2 linked regions of the Luteolibacter sp. LG18 genome follow. The protein of the gene in region 2 binds, or shares a complex with, the protein of the main gene of each other region. Links are inferred from orthologs where the notes say so. Each region holds a gene or a part of one and is shown on either strand. Other genes may lie near its edges.

Region 1 (3,544 bases), 380 kb from region 2 along the record:
GGTAGGCTCCCACCCGTTTGACCAAAAAAACGTGTTTTTGTGATAAAACACCCGATCGCCCGCGTAATGGTCGATGTCGCGACACGATAAGGCGGTCCGACTGAAGGTCCTCCAGGTTTTTGGGTTTTTCCTGTGGATCATCGGTCGGACCGCTTCGTTTTTGGAGCTGTAATCCATTCGCGGGGCACGTTGCCCTCTTGATCCATTCCGATGGGGAGTCCCATGATGCAGGGATGAATCGCAAAGTCCGATCAAGCCCCTTCACCGTGGCCTTGATCCCCGCAACCGCCCTGATGGCGGCATCCTGCTCGTATCCGAACCAATTCGTGAATACCCCGCAGGCCACGCCCCATGCGGTGGTGGAAGCGGAAAAGCCCGTCCATTTTTTCGCGGACAATCTCGAGATCATCGAGATCAATGGCCAGCCGACGTCCTTCTGGCGGTCCAGCACTCGGTTTCTGATTCCGCCCGGACGGACGTCGCTCGGAGTCATCCTCAGCTCTCGGAGCACAAGAGCTGGATTCCGGCCCGGCGGCAGCCTGGCGTTCGACGCCCGGGTGGGAGATCATTTCACACTGCATCGCGATCTTTCAGGAGGAAAGGATCACGTGTCGGTCATCCGCCACCGAAATGGCCTGCGGGACCAGACCGTGGCCGGCCACCTGATCGCGGAGGATTGACGGCGCGTTCCGCAGCCCACCCTCGCGCTTGCCACCGGCGTCGAAACCGCGAATGCTCCCGCCCCGCCTCGGGAAACCGCCCATCCAGCCATGAACCGCATCGACGCCGCATTCGCCCGCCTCCGTTCCGAAGGGAAAAAAGCCTTCGTCGCCTACGTGGCCGCCGGTGACCCGGGATTCGAGGCCTCGCTGGAAATCCTCAAGGACCTCGCCGCCGCCGGCGCGGACATCATCGAGCTGGGCCTGCCGTTCTCCGATCCGCTCGCCGATGGCATCGTCAACCAGATGGCCGCCGACCGCGCCCTGAAGGCCGGCATGACCACCGCGAAGTCGCTGGAACTCATCCGCCGCTTCCGCGAGACGAACGAGACCCCGATCGTCCTCTTCACCTACCTCAATCCGGTCTTCACCTACGGCTACGAGCGCTTCCACCAGGACGCCGCCGCCGCCGGGGCCGATGGCATCCTGCTCCTGGACCTGCCGCCGGACGAGGCCGACCAGAACGCCGAGCTCGCCCGCGGCGAGGGACTGAAGCACATCCGCCTGATCGCCCCCACCACCCCCGCCGACCGCGTGGGCCTGCTGGCAAAGAGCGCGGAGGGCTTCATCTACGCCCTCTCCCGCACCGGCGTCACCGGCGGCCACGTCGCCCCCTCCGCGAACATCGCCGCCCAGGTGGCCGCCATCAAGGCCCACACCGAAACCCCGGTCTGCGTCGGCTTCGGCATCACCACCCCGGACCAGGCCAAAATGGTTGCGGAATCCGCGGATGGCGTGATCGTCGGCTCGGCGATCGTCAAGCAGGTGGAGCTCCACCCGGACCGCGCCGCCGCGGCCGTCCGCGAGTTCACCGCCCCGCTCATCGCCGCCACCAAGTCGGTCTGAAACCCTCTTCTCTTCCGTCTTCCTTCTTCAAGTCTTCCGTCTCTCTTCCCATGCTCCTCCACTTCTACAAGATGAACGGTGCCGGCAACGATTTCATCGTCGTCGACAACCGCGACCTGTCCCTCTCCGCTGAACTCGATGGCGACATCATCGCCGCGCTCTGCGACCGTCACCGCGGCATCGGTGCCGATGGCCTGCTGGCCGTCGAACCCGCCGAGAACGGCGCGGACTACAAGTTCCGCTACTACAATGCCGATGGCGGCGAGGCCGAGATGTGCGGCAACGGTGCCCGCTGCTTCGGCCGCTTCACCGCCCACCTCGGCGACGAGCCGGCGGAGCGCGTGACCTTCGAGACCATCGCCGGCACCCTCGCCGCGGACATGGTCGGCGAGAACGTCCGCATCGCCATGTCCGAGCCGAAGGACCTGAAGCTCAACACCGGCGTCGAGATCGAAGACCTCGTCGGCGACCTCCATTTCCTCAACACCGGCGTGCCCCACGTGGTCGTCTTCGTCGACGACCTCGATGAAACCGACGTGGTCGAGCACGGCGCGGCGATCCGTTTCCACGAGGCCTTCGCCCCGGCCGGCACCAACGCGAACTTCGCCAAGGTCCTGGAGCCCGGCCACATCGCCATCCGCACCTACGAGCGCGGCGTGGAGGATGAAACGCTCGCCTGCGGCACCGGCATGGTCGCCAGCGCGCTGATCCACCACCTCCTCACCGGTGCCCCGTCCCCGATCCAGGTGGACGTGGAAGGCGGCGACACCCTGGAGATCGGCTTCGAAAAGACCGGTGACCAGAGCTTCACCAATGTCACCCTCTCCGGTCCCGCCGACTTCGTCTTCGAAGGCGAGATCGAGATCTGAGCCCTTTCTTCCTTCCCGAAACACGGACAGGAATGTCCGTGCTCCCAGTCAAAGCCCGGCCCCACCGCCGGGCTTTTTCGTGCCCGGCTCCCGTGGCCCATTCTCAATTGTCACGTTCGCCAAACGCGCCGCCCTCCCCGGCCGACGACCAACTCACTTTCGAGTTAATAGAGCCCACCGCTCGTAAATCTACTAACAGCAAGGGCCCAATCGCCGAAAACCGGCCTTAACCATGCAATTTCCCATTTATTGCCAAAGCCTCATGCAAATTGCGAACGATTCTCAATTGTAATGTTGCAACTTTACTGACAGGTTTTTCGCGTGACGCGCCTGTTGATAGCCGCCGCTTTGAGTTTAGCACTGCCCGCGCTTGCGAATGACGCGGATCAGGCGCGCAAAACCTTCGAGGCCTACACCGGCTTCCAACAGACCGCGGACAAGCGGATTCTGGACCAACTCACGCCCTTTTGCTCCGGAGCGATCGTGGAAACGGATGGCAAGGTGGAGATCACCAGCCCGCTCTCCAAGGAGCAGTTCCGCGCCGGTGTCCAGGCCGCGCTGGACCAGAAGGCGAAAACCCCGGGCAGCTACGAGGAGGTGACCTACACCGCCGAGTGCGGGCAAATCAGCGCCAAGGGCACGCTGCGCATCCCGCGCACCGGCGGGGATTTCAAGGGCTCCTTCTCCGTGACCTTCAAGAAGACGGAAGCGGGCGAGGTGAAGATCCACTACCTCCGGCTCACGCTGCCGATGGCGGACACGCCGATCAAGAGCCACGGCCTGTTCAGCTTCACCATGCCGGGCGATTGGAAAGCGGTCGATCTGCCCCAGAGCGAGCTCGAGGGCGGCCGCGAGGTCTACGCCGGAAACGCCCAGCTCGGTGCCAGCGGGATGCTGATCTACATGGCCTTCGAGGACGCCACCAAGAAGACCTCGGAGCAGGCGCTGGAAACCTACCCGAGCGCCGTCGCGGAGCCGATCGTCTCGCAGTTGGAGAAGAGCGGGGCCTCGCTCGAATCCCGTGATTTCCAGCCGCTCGCCTCCGGCGACAAGGACCGCTCGTATTTCTCGGTGGTGATGAAGGCCACCAGCGGCGACCGCGGTTACCTC
Region 2 (3,999 bases):
TCTCACCGCGGATGGCGAGTGGAGCGGCCTGACCAAGCGATACACCCTCGGCGGCAACGTCACGGATCTGGCCTGCGCCGATATTCTCAGCGACACATGGGTGAAGCGACTCAACGGGACGATTTCGTCCAGCTTCGCGCTGGAGGGTGGTGGTCCGGACTTGCAGGCGCAGGGGCGGCTTTCGATCCAGCAGGGCGTGCTCACCGCGCTGCCGTTTCTCGATGTGCTGTCGGCCTACGCCGATACCCGTCGTTTCCGCGTGATCCAGCTCACCGAGGCGCATGCCGATTGGAAGTGGACGAAGGAGGCCACGGACTTCGACAAGATCGTGCTCGCGAGCGAGGGGCTGGTGCGGCTGGAAGGTTCGATGAAGATCCGCAAGGGCGCGATCGACGGCCAATTCATGCTGGGGTTGGCTCCCGGCACGCTGGGCACGATCCCCGGCGCGGAAACGGTGGTGTTCCAGCCGGGGCCGAACGGCCTGCTGTGGGCTCCGCTGCATGTCACCGGCACGCTCGAGGATCCGAAGGAGGACCTCAGCGACCGGCTCATCGCCGCGGCGGGCATCCGCATGATCGAGGTGCTGCCGGAAACCGGTGAGAAGGTGCTGAAGTTCACCCGTCAGGTCATCGGCGACGATCCCTCGAAGACCGCGCGGAAGGTGGAGCACGCCGTCGAACAGGGCGTGAAGGCGATCGACAAGGCCAGCGACGTCGTCAACCAGGCCAGCGGACTCCTCGGCGGGCTATTGGGAAATGATCCGCCGCCGCCACCTCCGGAGAAGAAGGAGCCGGAGAAGAAGTAGGGGCCACAAGGAGCAGGGACATTCTTGTCCCGTTCTTCAATGGCCCGTGAAGGGAAGGGGGACTTCGTTCTCTTTCCTGGCTCGGTATTCGAGTGATATCGAGGCTCGTGGCAGAACGGGACAGGAATGTCCCTGCTCCTTGTTTGCCTCACTTGATCGAGAACTTGCGGCCGCGGCCGGATTCCCAGGCGTCCTTCACGCTCTTGAGCAGGGCTTGTAGCTCGTCCTCGCTCTGGAGGCGGAACTCGATGCACTTGGCGTGGGTGGTCTCGGGGAATTTCTTCAGCACCATGTTCTGGGCGTCGGTGGTGCCGGCGCGCTTGGTGGTTTCATCGAGCAGTTGCTTCGCGCGGTCCACGGCATTGCCGACGGTGCTGGAGCCGGTGGCGGGCGGCTCCACGAAGTAGAAGCGGGCGAGCGCCTGGCCGTTGGTGTCCACGTTCACTTCGTGCACGACCACGGTGCCATCGACGAGGTAGGTCTGCTCGCTGATCGAGGTGATGCGGTCGAGCGCCACCATGTAGCTGCCGCCGGGAAGCGCGGCCTGCCAGAAACGGCGGGGACCATCGGCCTCGGTGCCCTTGCTGGAGTCCTGGCCGGTGGTGTCGGTGTTCTGGGCGTGGAGCGGAGCGGAAACGAGAAGCGCGAGCAGCGGAAACAAAGCGAGGGCTTTCATGACAGTGGAAACCCTGTCACGGGCCGTTGGTTTTGGCCAGCACTCCGGTATTTTCGGAAGCATCTTGCCGCCGGTGGCGCGCGCGGGCAGGGGTAGGGCATGCAGGCACCGGTGAAAGGCAGGCTGGCGGCGGGCTTGGGCCCAGCGGGAGAGGAGACGTTCCATCCGTTGGTGGAGCGACCGGGCCTGCTGCTGGAGGAGATCGTCTCGCGGGGCCAGCCGACGCCGGAGGGCGAGTGGTATGACCAGGAGCGGGACGAGTGGGTGTTGCTCGCGAAAGGCCGCGCGACCCTGGTGTTCGATCCCGGCGGGCCAATGGAGCTGGAAACCGGTGAGCATGTGCTCATTCCCGCGCGCCTGCGGCACCGGGTGGAGCGGGTCTCGGTGGATGCGGTGTGGCTGGCGCTGCATTTCGATCCGGCGCTACGGGATTCCTGATGTTCGCTTTTGGGGATTGTTTCGCCGGTAGGGCGACCTCATGCTCAGCGGCATGGTGCGTTTCCGTCCGAACGTGGCGGCTTTGATGGTCCGCCCGGAGCAAGGCCAGCTTTTGATTTGCGAGCGATCGACTCTCCCCGGAGCCTGGCAGTTTCCGCAGGGCGGGGTGGACGCGGGTGAGTCGCTGGAGGCGGCGTTGTTCCGCGAGGTGCGGGAGGAGATCGGGCTGCTGCCGCGTCACTATCAGGTCGTGCGGATGCTGGATGGCTACCGCTACCTCTACCCCGCCGAGGTCCGGGGGAAGAAGCTGAAGAAGCACGGCTTCCACGGCCAGGCCCAGACCTACTTCCTCTGCCATGTCCACCCGGATGCTCCAGCGGTGAACGTGGACCAGAAGCCGCGCGAGTTTTCCTCCTACCGCTGGATCGATCCGGACGAGTTCGAGCTGGAGTGGTTGCCCGCCTTCAAGCGCGACGTCTATCGTCAGGTTATGCGGGACTTCTTCGGAGTTCTTTTGTAAATCCGTAAATTTTATAGATTCGGTATTTAGGGGTTGCCACACCGGAAATTTTAGGGAACTTTACAAACATCCTCGAACCGGGAAGGTTTGGAGTCCAATGTCTGGGGGGAGATTGGAATCCGCTTTGACCTTCCCTGTTCCTTTGGGGGGATAGTGATTGAGGCGCGGGTTCAGCAATGGGCCCGCGCCTTGTTCATCTCCGGGCGGAGGGGAAAAGAACGGCTCAAAAAGGCACGCGTCTTTACAAAACTTTCGTGCAAAAGGCATGTTGAGGGGCGCTTTGTAAACGCGGTTCTCCCGTGAAGGATTGCGTTTTGAGCGGGCAGCTGCTCCCAGGCCTCCTAAAGGAGAGGCATCTAACAAGGAATGTTACTCCGCGCGCGCGGGAGCGGCGGCGGGCAGCTCCTTGCGGGAGAACTCGGTGTTGGCATTGAGATACCAGACCAGCCCGGCGCTCCCCAGCACCGCGAGGATGACGAGGACGACCAACAGCATGCCGAAGCAGGATTTCATGCGGGAGGGATCTTCGGCGTTCAGGCGGAAGTTTCAAGCCGGGCGGCGAAGGCGCCGTCGGTTCCATCGCGGAAAGGCAGTGCCTGGCGGGTGCCGGTGAGCTTTACCTCCGGATGGGCGGCCACGAAGGCGGCGACCTGGTCCTCGTTCTCGTCCTTCTCGATCGAGCAGGTGGAGTAGATGAGGCGACCGCCGGGCTTCAGGCAGGGCAGGGCGTTTTCGAGGATCTGTCGCTGGATCCGGAGCAGGGCCTCGATGTGGTCCTGTTGGAGGCGCCAGCGGACGTCCACGCGGCGGCGGATCACGCCGGAGTTCGAGCAGGGGACGTCGAGCAGGATGGCATCGAAGGCCCCGTGCCACTCGGTCGGAGCGGGCTTCGTCCAATCGTGGACGGCCACTTCGGAGGGTTCGCAGCCGAGGCGTTCGAGGTTCTCACGCAGGCGCGGCAGGCGCTTTTCGTTGGAATCGGTGCAGACCAGCGAGCTGCCGCCTCCCTGGGCCGCGGCGATGAGGAAGGACTTGCCGCCGGGAGCCGCGCAGGCGTCGAGGATGCGTTCGCCGGGCTTCGGATCGAGCAGCTCGACGGAATGGCGGGTCGCCGGGTCCTGGATGTAGATCTGGCCGGCGGCGAGCAGGGCGGACGGTGGCGCGCCTTCCAGCTTGAAGAAGCCGGTGGCTCCTTCCACGGGAGTGCCGGGCATTTCCTCCGGAGCGGGGCGCAGCGGGTTGATGCGGGCGAAGGTTTCCGCGGGCTGGTTGTTCCACTCCATCAGGGCCAGGGTGTTGGCCTTGCCGAAGGCGGACTTCCAGCGGTTGTAGAGCCAGTCCGGATGGGAAAGCGTGATCGCCGGGGCGAGGTCGGCCAGGTCGTCCATCAGCCGCTTCTTCGAAGTGGTGGCGCGGCGCAGGACGGCGTTGATGAGGCCGCGGACGTTGGCCTTGCCGACTTCCACCGTCTCATGGACGGCGGCGTGGTCGGGCAAACCGAGGATGAAGAGCTGGCACAGGCCCACGCGCAGGATATCGCGGGTGTCCGGATCGAGCTTG

The links. The genes of interacting proteins can lie anywhere in the genome.
Region 1: the proteins of llg_RS11305 (region 2) and dapF are in contact, whole or in part, in a solved structure (PDB 5YGU), measured with the Escherichia coli proteins. The link is inferred for Luteolibacter sp. LG18 from one-to-one orthologs.

Annotation. Positions count from the first base shown.
Region 1 is NZ_AP024600.1:3,089,464-3,093,007, reverse strand. The notes cover bases 621-3,524. They hold dapF (diaminopimelate epimerase), read left to right. Parts: upstream 621-1,615; coding sequence 1,616-2,434; downstream 2,435-3,524. Other genes in these bases: llg_RS12740 (hypothetical protein), read left to right, coding at 2,783-3,524; trpA (tryptophan synthase subunit alpha), read left to right, coding at 771-1,565; llg_RS12755 (hypothetical protein), read left to right, coding at 621-680. Also shown: llg_RS12760 (DUF6055 domain-containing protein), read left to right, coding at 1-5; more of llg_RS12755, read left to right, coding at 267-620; more of llg_RS12740, read left to right, coding at 3,525-3,544. UniProt on the Escherichia coli protein: Involved in the succinylase branch of the L-lysine biosynthesis and in the biosynthesis of the pentapeptide incorporated in the peptidoglycan moiety. Catalyzes the stereoinversion of LL-2,6-diaminopimelate (L,L-DAP) to meso-diaminopimelate (meso-DAP).
Region 2 is NZ_AP024600.1:2,710,745-2,714,743, forward strand. The notes cover bases 866-3,705. They hold llg_RS11305 (NUDIX domain-containing protein), read left to right. Parts: upstream 866-1,971; coding sequence 1,972-2,439; downstream 2,440-3,705. Other genes in these bases: llg_RS11295 (hypothetical protein), read right to left, coding at 954-1,481; llg_RS11300 (hypothetical protein), read left to right, coding at 1,593-1,919; llg_RS11310 (hypothetical protein), read right to left, coding at 2,809-2,952; rsmB (16S rRNA (cytosine(967)-C(5))-methyltransferase RsmB), read right to left, coding at 2,973-3,705. In the rest of the region: llg_RS11290 (hypothetical protein), read left to right, coding at 1-805; more of rsmB, read right to left, coding at 3,706-3,999. UniProt on the Escherichia coli protein: Master regulator of 5'-end-dependent mRNA decay.